Regions from separate parts of the Streptomyces sp. NPDC056169 genome, predicted to be linked through region 2. Evidence: riboswitches for the same ligand, from Rfam matches in the RefSeq annotation. Region 2 holds a riboswitch; each other region holds the start of a gene.
The links. Region 2 has a riboswitch for cyclic di-AMP ahead of ACFC0G_RS14400 (transglycosylase family protein). Riboswitches for the same ligand answer to the same signal wherever they lie in the genome.
Positions count from the first base shown of each region.

Region 1: it holds a riboswitch for cyclic di-AMP, as region 2 does, so the genes downstream of both, ACFC0G_RS23965 (transglycosylase SLT domain-containing protein) here and ACFC0G_RS14400 (transglycosylase family protein) in region 2, are expected to answer to the same signal.
Region 3: it holds a riboswitch for cyclic di-AMP, as region 2 does, so the genes downstream of both, ACFC0G_RS28565 (peptidoglycan DD-metalloendopeptidase family protein) here and ACFC0G_RS14400 (transglycosylase family protein) in region 2, are expected to answer to the same signal.

Region 1 covers NZ_JBHJUO010000014.1:121,352-124,617, reverse strand. The annotation lists gene ACFC0G_RS23970 (alpha/beta family hydrolase) at 1-931, shown strand, start outside; gene ACFC0G_RS23965 (transglycosylase SLT domain-containing protein) at 925-1,827, opposite strand; cyclic di-AMP (ydaO/yuaA leader) riboswitch at 1,833-2,016, opposite strand; gene ACFC0G_RS23960 (hypothetical protein) at 2,382-3,005, shown strand; gene ACFC0G_RS23955 (phosphocholine-specific phospholipase C) at 3,054-3,266, opposite strand, start outside.
Region 2 covers NZ_JBHJUO010000008.1:26,693-29,958, reverse strand. The annotation lists gene ACFC0G_RS14410 (cytochrome P450) at 1-71, shown strand, start outside; gene ACFC0G_RS14405 (transglycosylase family protein) at 256-1,344, shown strand; cyclic di-AMP (ydaO/yuaA leader) riboswitch at 1,603-1,776, shown strand; gene ACFC0G_RS14400 (transglycosylase family protein) at 1,780-2,520, shown strand; gene eno (phosphopyruvate hydratase) at 2,891-3,266, shown strand, end outside.
Region 3 covers NZ_JBHJUO010000018.1:84,344-87,609, forward strand. The annotation lists gene ACFC0G_RS28555 (DUF6126 family protein) at 1-60, shown strand, start outside; gene ACFC0G_RS28560 (tyrosine-protein phosphatase) at 74-895, opposite strand; cyclic di-AMP (ydaO/yuaA leader) riboswitch at 1,289-1,444, shown strand; gene ACFC0G_RS28565 (peptidoglycan DD-metalloendopeptidase family protein) at 1,449-2,492, shown strand; gene ACFC0G_RS28570 (SGNH/GDSL hydrolase family protein) at 2,643-3,266, shown strand, end outside.

The DNA.
Region 1 (3,266 bases), on a different contig from region 2:
CCTCGACGGCAGGACGGTCGTGGTCGTCGACGACGGGCTCGCGACGGGCGCCACGGCCCTGGCCGCCTGCCGGGTGGTCCGTGCCAAGGGTGCCGCGCGGATCGTCCTGGCGGTGCCGGTCGCACCGCGCGGCTGGACCGCACGCGTCGGCGGCGAGGCCGACGAGACCGTGTGCGTCCGCGAGCCCGACTTCTTCTACGCGATCGGTCAGTTCTACCGGGACTTCTCGCAGACGACCGACGCGGAGGTGCTCGCCTGCCTCGACCGCAGCCGGGCCGCGCGCGGACCTGTCGTGCGGGACTCGGACGTCCGGATCCCGGTGACCGGAGCCACCCTCGGGGGACGGCTCGCCGTCCCCGACGGCGCGACCGGCGTCGTCCTCTTCGCCCACGGGAGCGGCAGCAGCCGGCACAGCCCGCGCAACCGCGCGGTCGCGGCGGCCCTGAACCGGGCCGGGCTCGGGACGCTGCTGTTCGACCTGCTGACCGAGAGCGAGGCGACCGACCGGGCGCACGTCTTCGACACCCCGCTGCTCGCCGGCCGGCTGGCGAGCGTCACGGAGTGGCTGGCCGGGGAGCCCGGGGGCAGCGACCTGCCGATCGGATACTTCGGGGCGAGTACGGGCGCGGCCGCCGCGCTGTGGGCGGCGGCCGATCCCTCTTCCGGTGTCGCCGCCGTCGTCTCACGCGGCGGCAGGCCCGACCTGGCGGGCGAGCACCTGGCCCGGGTGCGCGCCCCGACCCTCCTCGTGGTGGGCGGCCGGGACGCGCTCGTCCTGGACCTCAACAGACGGGCCCAGGCCCTGCTGCGCTGCGAGAACCGGCTGACCGTCGTCCCCGGCGCCACGCATCTCTTCGAGGAGCCGGGCGCCCTGGAGGAGGTGGCGGAGCTCGCCACGGACTGGTTCGCCGAGCACTTCCGGCGTCAGTAGGCCCCGTTGACGTTGTCGATGGAGCCGTAGCGGTCGGCCGCGTAGTTGCAGGCGGCCGTGATGTTGGCGACCGGGTCGAACAGGTCCGTGGACGTGCCCGGCACGTGATAGGCGTCGAAGGTCGGCTGGATCACCTGGAGCAGACCCTTCGAGGGGGTGCCGGCCACGGCGTTGGAGTCCCAGAGGTTGATCGCCTGGGGGTTGCCGGAGGACTCGCGCATCACGTTGCGGAGGATTCCGTCGTACGAGCCGGGGATGCCGTGCTGGGCCATGATGTCCAGCGAGGCGCGGATCCAGCCGTCGAGGTTGTCGGCGTACTGGGTGGCGGCTGCCGGGGCGGCCTGGACGGCAGGCGCGGCAGCGGGAACGGCCTGCGCGGCGGAGGCGCCAGAGGCGGCGGCCGGCGCCGCGGCACGGCGCTCGGAACGGCTCGCCCGATCCGTCGCGGTGGAGCTCTTCTTCTTCTGCACGGTGGCAGGCGCCGGGGCGGCCTTCGCGGAATCCCGACGAATCGTCAGTTCGAGACCGGGGTGAATGAGTGACGGATTGTCACCCACGGCGGACTTGTTGGTCCGGTAAATCGACTTCCAGCCGCCCTGAATTCCCTTCTTATGGGCGATCAAGGAAAGCGAGTCACCGCTGACGACGGTGTACGTACGCGCGGCGACGGGAGCGGACGGCACGGCGGCGGGCCGCGCGGTGGCGGGCTGCGCCGCGAAGGACTGCACCGCGTGGGACTGGGCGGCGATCCGGGGTGCGGCCGAGACGGTCTCGGCGCCGGCCGTGGCGGGCATGACCAGCGGCAGGGCCAGGGCGGCCCCGCCCGTTCCGGCGAGTGCGAGACCGCGGGAGACGGTGCGGCGGCGGGGGCGGCGGTGCTTACCGTGTGCAGGCATGACGGGATTCCTCTCCGGCGCCTGCGGGGTGAGCTGTCGGGTTCGGACGGGAGATGTCCGGCCGCGCACACGCGGCTTCACCCCGAGCCGTTCCGGATTCCGGACCGGCGAATTCGTGGGTCCCCCGCTCCTGCCGTCGGGTGAAAGGGAGGTGTTTCGGGCGGCGGCAGGATTAGGCGTTCCGCTCGAATGGGGGTGACCGTAGGCCAGTAATGCGACGGATAACAAGAGGAGCTGGTCGTTCGCTCCCGGAATTGGATCTCCGAATTCAAGGAATTCAAGATCGACCGGACTCGGACCCCGGTGAACTTCCGTGCGCGGTACGGCCTGCGGCCGAATGGGTGCCCGGCGGCGGCGAGGGAAAGTGAACCGCGTCACCCGGTGAGCAATGTCCGAATATGCGACGTAATTCCGTTGGTGAGTAAATAGGAGGAAATTAGCCTCTGTGGGCTGTTCGCCCGAGCCGGACTCTGATGGGGGGCTAGGTGTGGTCAAAAGTCGCAAACCCGACATTCTTCTTGAATGATGGAGGCCCCGACCCAGGAGCCCTCCGGATGCCGACCACCACCACCTCCCCGCTCAGCCCGGACACCCTCGACCGCGAGGCGGCCGCTCTCTTCGAGAGCGCCACCTGGCAGCGGATCGTCACCGACTGGACGGCCCCCGCACCGACGGTCGCCGAGCCGACGGCCCCCGCGCCGCCGGCCGACTGGCGGGCGCTGCTCTCCGTGCCCGTGGACCAACTCGTGGCCGATGCGCTCGGCGCGCTGCCGCCGCCCGCCCCCGCCGAGCGCACACTCCCGGGCCGGATCGGAGCCGTACTCCCGGACCGCCTCCATGCCTGGCGCCGGATCGGCCGCCCCGAGCTGCGACCCTCGGTCCACCTCGGCTACGCGCGGCTGGTGCTCACCGAGTGGGGCTGGCAGAACGCCCCGTACAAGCTGCGCGACGCGCGGGGGGCGCGCTGCGTCTGCGGCGCGCTCCTCGCCGCCCACCGCCTCGGCCACGGCGGCGCGGACACCATGAACGAGGCCGCCGCCTGGATCATGACCGAGCTCCGGTCCCGGGGGTGGCACGACCTGATCGGTCCGTGGAACCGGGCGCCCGGCCGGACGGCCGCCGAGGCGGTGGACCTCCTCGACGCGACGATCCGCCGGGCCGCGCACTCCGGCCGGTGACGGGCGGTGGTGCCCCGCCCGTGCCCGTCACCTGCCGGGTGCGGGGGTTCAGCCGGTGACGCTCGGGGCTCCCGTCTCGATGTGGCCGGTGTACCGGCGTGACCAGGTCCCGTCGATGTCGGCGAGGATCGTGAAGTCGTACCAGCCGCCGTTGTAGGCCACCGCGTTGAAGAAGTCCTCGCGGCTGGAGTTCGCCGGGACCGTGTACGTCCACGGTCCGTCCGTGCGGTACGCGTTCGAGCGGATCGTGAAGGTCACCGG
Region 2 (3,266 bases):
GCGGAGGGCTCATCATGCGGGGATTGCGCACGCTTCCGGTGGAATTCTCCCCTTCCGTACGGCTGCGGTGAACTGACGGATCGTCAAGACTGTGATCTTTACGTGATCGGGGGGCCATCGACTTGTGATGGGTGTTCGAATGCCGCTACGTTTCCCGGCAGTCTCAGCCGTCACGCGAAAGGCCTCCCTATGCGCTCCGGGAACGGACGACACCGTCGCCCCCGTCAGGCCCCCGCCATCGTCGTCGCCGCGGGAGTGACCGGATCCGCCCTGGCGCTGCCGCTGCTCGCCACCGGCTCCGCCTCCGCCGCCGACGCGGCCACCTGGGACCGGGTCGCCGAGTGCGAGTCCGGCGGCCAGTGGAGCGCCAACTTCGGCAACGGCATGTACGGCGGCCTCCAGTTCACCCAGGACAGCTGGGAGCGGAACGGCGGCCTCGCCTACGCGCCCAGCCCCGACCTGGCCAGCCGCGCCCAGCAGATCGCGATCGCCGACAAGGCGCTCGCCGCCGGCGGCACCGACTGGGCCACCTGCGCGCCCATCGCCGGCCTCACGAACGACGGCAGGGCCACCGGGATCAACCCCGGCCCGGCCGCCGCCCCGAAGGCGCCCACCGGGCCCGTGGCGGAGTCGAACCGGACCGCGGGCGTCCCGATCACGCCCTCGGAGGCCGCCGCGGACGAGAAGGCCGCGGAGAAGACCGCCGGGTCCACCGGGTCCGCCGAGGCCGGTACGCCGTCGAAGGCCCCCGCCGGGTCGACCGCCTCCGCCACGCCCACCGCGCCCGCCACCACGGGCACCCCGACCGCTCCGGCGACGGGGGCCACCACGGGCACCCCGACCGCTCCGGGTACCGCCGGTACGCCGACGGACCCGACCACGCCGACGGGCGGCTCGACCACCCCGGCCACGCCCGATGCGTCCCTTACGCCCGTATCGCCCGAAACGCCGACAGGTGACACCTCGTCGGCCACGCCCGGCACCGGCAAGCACCGGGGCGAGGCGGCCCCGGAGGAAACCGGCAAGACGGACACCTTGTCTGAATCCGGCCGACACGCCTCATCGACGGACGAGCTGGCGGAAAGCTCCGCCGCCACGCCCACGACTGACGCGACGAAGGATTCGGGCACAACGGACAGTCAGGGCACTTCGGGCGCGTACACCGTGCAGCCCGGTGACAACCTGTCCGAGATCGCGCAGGAGAACGAACTCCCCGGCGGATGGAACGCCCTCTACGACGCCAACCGCGGCACCGTGGGTGTCGACCCGGACCTCATCGTCCCTGGTCAGAGCCTTGACCTGACGATCGGTTCGGAGAAGAAGGCGGAGACGAAGGTCGGGTAGTTCGGGGGCGTATGTCCGGTTCTGGGTAAGTGAGACATGGGTCTCTTCGCCCCAACTGGCGTGTCACGTCCGCGAACTTTGCTCCCGTCACCTCTCACCTGCGCAAACACCCCCCGCCGGAAGGCAAGTAGGGGCGATATTTCCGCAATACGCCTCTTTGAACTTCCGGTGGGTCTGTGTCTACGGTCGTAACCGCTCGCCACCGCGGGCCCCGTCGACCGAAACGCCGAATCCTGCCGTCGGCCGATGGGAACAGTCGTCGCGTAAGCGCCGAAGGCAGGAGTGGGGGACCCAAGGTAAGTGCCGGTCCCGGCCGTTGAGACAGACGGCCGATGACCGGCTTGGGGTGAAGCCGCGTGCTAGGACACGCGGCCGGGCAACTTTCCGGCCCGAACCCGACAGCTCACCTCACAGGCGTCGGTGAGGAGAATCTCCATGCTGTTTTCCGGTAAGGGCAAACACCGTCGTCCCTCCAAGGCCACCCAGGTCGTCACCCTCGTCGGTGTCACCGGTGTCGCCGTCGCCGCCCCGCTGATGACCGCGGGCACCGCCTCGGCCGCCACGGTCTCCGAGTGGGACACCGTCGCCGCCTGTGAGTCCGGCGGCAACTGGGCCATCAACACCGGCAACGGCTACTACGGCGGCCTCCAGTTCTCGGCCTCCACCTGGGCCGCGTACGGCGGCACCGCCTACGCCTCGACCGCCAACCAGGCGTCGAAGTCCCAGCAGATCGCCATCGCCGAGAAGGTCCTCGCGGGCCAGGGCAAGGGCGCCTGGCCGTCCTGTGGCGTGGGCCTCTCCGGCGCCTCGTACGACGGCGGCTCCGCCGAGAGCGCGCCGCAGCAGGCCGCGCCCCAGCAGCAGACGCAGCAGCCGCGCCAGGAGCGGAAGGCCGAGCAGCCGACCACCCGCAGCGAGCAGCGCCAGGCCCCGAAGCAGTCGACGCAGCAGCACGCCGCGCCGAAGGCCGCCACCAAGAAGACGGTCACCACCCCGACCGGCAAGGTGGTCAAGAAGGGTGACGGCGAGTACAAGGTCGTCGCCGGCGACACCCTCAGCAAGATCGCCGAGGCGCACGGCGTCAAGGGCGGCTGGGCCAAGCTCTTCGAGCTGAACAAGGACGTCGTCGAGAACGCCGACCTCATCTACGTGGGCCAGCAGCTCCACCTCAAGTGAGCCCGGCGGCTCGGGTGAGTCCGGCGGCTCACCCGACCCCGACGACCCTCCCGCGGTGACCACCCCGGTCCGGCGCACTCTCCCCCGTGCGCGCCGGACCGGGGTTCCGTGCGTCCGGGGTTCCGTACATACGGGGTTCCGTACATACGGGGTTCCGCGTGTACCGGGACCCTTTCGGGAGGACTTCGTAGTTACCGCCCAGTAGATCTGGGGTCCTTCGTCCCGAGATGCATGCCCTTGGGTCCTTTTTCGTCCCAGGGGGCGGGCGCACGGCCGACCGGACCCCCTGAGCCGGTTAGGCTCTTGTCGCAAGGCCGAGCGACCCTGCACCGGCCATGCGTCACATCCAGCGTCACATCCCAAAAAGGAGATGCTCGTGCCGTCCATCGACGTCGTCGTAGCCCGGGAAATCCTGGACTCCCGAGGCAACCCCACGGTCGAGGTCGAGGTCGGCCTCGACGACGGCAGCACCGGCCGTGCTGCTGTTCCGTCCGGCGCCTCCACCGGTGCGTTCGAGGCCATCGAGCTTCGCGACGGTGACCCGAACCGCTACCTGGGCAAGGGTGTCGAGAAGGCCGTCCTCGCCGTCATCGAGCAGATCGGCCCGGAGCTCGTCGGCTACGACGCCACCGAGCAGCGCCTGATCGACCAGGCCATGTTCGACCTGGACGCCACGGAGAACAAGGGCTCGCTCGGCGCCAACGCCATCCTCGGTGTCTCCCTCGCCGTCGCGCACGCCGCGGCCG
Region 3 (3,266 bases), on a different contig from region 2:
GCCGGACACCTCTTCGCCGGTTTCCTCTACCTGCTCTTCGCGATGGGCGCGAAGAGCTAGGAGCGGTCCGCGCCTACGCCTCGACGAGGAAGCGCTCCCGCAGCCGCTCACGGGTCTCCGGGGCCAGCTTGAGCCCCTCGGTCAGGTAGGTCTCCACCGAGCCCCAGGTCGCGTCGATCGTCTCGAACGCGGCCCGCAGGTACTCCACCCGCGCGTCGAAGAGCGGGCTCAGCAGCTCCATCACCTCGGGCGACATCGCGTCCGCGGCGGTGGAGCTGCGGCGCACCTTGTAGCGGCGGTGCGGGTCGTTCGACTTCACGTAGTCGGCCTCGATCGCCTCGCGCTCGACGTCGAGGGCGAGCAGCGTGATCGCGATGGAGAGGCCCGCGCGGTCCTTGCCCGCGGCGCAGTGCATCAGGGCAGGGACGCTCTCCTCCGCCATGGAGTGCAGGATCCGGCTGTGCTCCGAGGTCCGCTCGACGATCATCTTGCGGTACGAGTCGGACATCCGGGCGGCCGCCTTGCCGTCGCCCAGGATCTCCCGCAGCTGGGCGATGTCGCCGTCGCGCACCAGCTTCCAGAACTCCTTGCCGTCGGCCGGGTCGTTGAGCGGTATGTTCACGTTCCGCACGCCGGGGAGCTCGACGTCCGCGCCCTCGACCTTGCGGTCGGCCTCGTTGCGGAAGTCGAAGACGGTGTGCAGGCCGAGCGAGGCGAGGAAGGCGGCGTCCGCCTCGGTGGCGTGGGCGAGGTGGCCGCTGCGGAAGAGGCGCCCGGGTCGCACGGCGCGCCCGTCCGTCGTCGGCAGGCCGCCCACGTCCCGGAAGTTGCGGACCTCGGCCAGCTCGGGTTCGTTCGCTTCGGTGGGCGGGACCTGCGGCAGCTGCTGCGTCACGGATGCTCCTGGGGGTCGACGTTCGGGGGCCCGATGCGAGATCGGTGCCTAGGACAATCATCCAGGTGGGAGGGGGTCTGCGCACCCCCTCGGACGGGAATGGGCGATCTGTCCGAAATGAGGGGTAAGGGGGAACACGCCCTGTTTACAGGTGAGATGGGCCGAGCCGCGTGAGCAGGGTCATAGAAGTGACGGATCGTGGCCGAAGGCCCCCGGCAATTGCCGTACGGAAAAAGGAAATCGAAGGACCGTCATCGACGGAGGGTGACCGGAATTCCGCCCGGAATGCGGCCCGTGTAATGCCGGGGGAAATCTGCGGCTTGTTCGCTCCGACCCCGCTCGTCTAGCGTCACCGTCAATCCGGTCGGACCGCCGAATCCTGCCACCGTCCGGAATCCGCACTCATCCCATGCGTGGCAGGAGCGGGGGACCCAGGAAGTACGCCGGTCCCGCGACACAGGACGGCTCGGGGTGAAGCCGCGCGAGAACGCGGCCGGGCATCTCCAGTCCGAACCCGACAGCTCACCTCGTAGGCGCCGGAGAGGAATTCGCCATGCCCGCGAAGGGTAAGCACCGCCGTACCAGGACCAACCCGCTCACGCGTGGACTCGTCGCCGCCGGTACCGGAGGCGCCGTCGTCGCGCTTCCGCTCCTCGGTGCCACCGGGGCCCACGCCGCCGAGCAGGCCGCCCCGGCCGCCGTCCCCGCCCAGGCCGTCAGCGCCGCCGCCCAGGTGAAGGCGCCCGCCGCCCTCCAGGCCGCGCCGACCGCCGCCGCGAAGGCCGCGCCGAAGACGTACTCCGTCGTCAGCGGCGACTACCTGTCGAAGATCGCCGGCGAGCACCACCTCGCGGGCGGCTGGCAGAAGCTGTACCAGGACAACCGCCAGGTCGTCGGCGAGAACCCCTCGCTGATCCTGCCCGGCATGAAGCTCACCCTCGGCGCCAAGAACACCGCGCACGCCGCCCCCAAGCACGTCGCCCCGAAGAGCGCCGCGCCCAAGGCCGCCGCCGAGAGCACGCAGAGCTCCGAGAAGAACGGCGACACCTCGCGCGCCTCGCGCAGCAGCCAGCGCTCCGCCGCCCCGGCCGCCGCCTCCGCCGAGTCGCAGAGCTCGCAGTCCTCGCAGTCCTCGCAGACGTCTCAGTCGTCTCAGTCGTCTCAGTCGGCGGGTGCCGATACCTCCGCGTCCGGCTGGGTCACGCCCGTCGCCGGCGGCGGCTTCTCCACCCCGTACCGCGCCTCCGGCTCCATGTGGTCCTCCGGCTACCACACCGGTGTCGACTTCATCGCCTCCTCCGGCACCACCGTCCGCGCCGTCGGCGCCGGCACGGTCGTCTCCGCCGGCTGGAGCGGCGCCTACGGCAACGAGGTCGTCATCCAGCACGCCGACGGCAACTACTCGCAGTACGCCCACCTCTCCTCCCTCTCCGTCTCGTCCGGCCAGACCGTCAGCGGCGGCCAGCAGATCGGCCTCTCCGGCTCGACCGGCAACTCCACCGGCCCGCACCTGCACTTCGAGATCCGTACCTCCCCGAACTACGGCTCCGACGTCGACCCGCTGGCCTACCTGCGCCAGCACGGCGTCTCCGTCTGACACGCACGCTCCCCGGCGGCCCGGCACACCTGTGCCGGGCCGCCGGCGTATTCCGGCTTGGGAGAATCTTTATCGGTGGCATATGTCACCCGACGTCAACCCTTCCTTACGGTCGCGTAGGTCACATCCGAAAGGGAAGGATGTGCTCCCGTGGCAGACGATTCGAGATCAAGAGACAAGAACGCATTCGGGTCGTACGCGGCGATCGGTGACAGCTTCACCGAGGGTGTCGGAGACCCCGGACCCGACGGGACGTACGTCGGCTGGGCGGACCGCTTCGCGGTCCTGCTCGCCGACGAGCTGCCGGAGCACGACGACTTCCGCTACGCCAACCTGGCCGTACGCGGGCGACTGCTCGACCAGATCGTGGCGGAACAGGTCCCCCGGGCGAAGGAACTCGCCCCCGACCTGGTGACCTTCTGTGCCGGCGGCAACGACATCATCCGGCCCGGCACGGACCCCGACGACGTGGCCGAGCGCTTCGAGCGCGCCGTCGCGGACCTGACCTCCGCCGTCGGCACGGTCATGGTGACCACCGGCTTCGACACCCGCGACATCCCCGTGCTCCGGCATCTGCGCGGGAAGATCGCCACGTACACCGCCCACGTCCGGTCCATCGCGGACCGCTACGACTGCCCGGTCCTCGACCTGTGGTCCCTCAAGTCCGTGCAGGACCGGCGGGCCTGGGACGACGACCGGCTGCACCTCTCGCCCGACGGCCACACCCGCGTCGCCCTGCGCGCCGCCCAGGTCCTCGGCCTGCCGGTGCCCGCC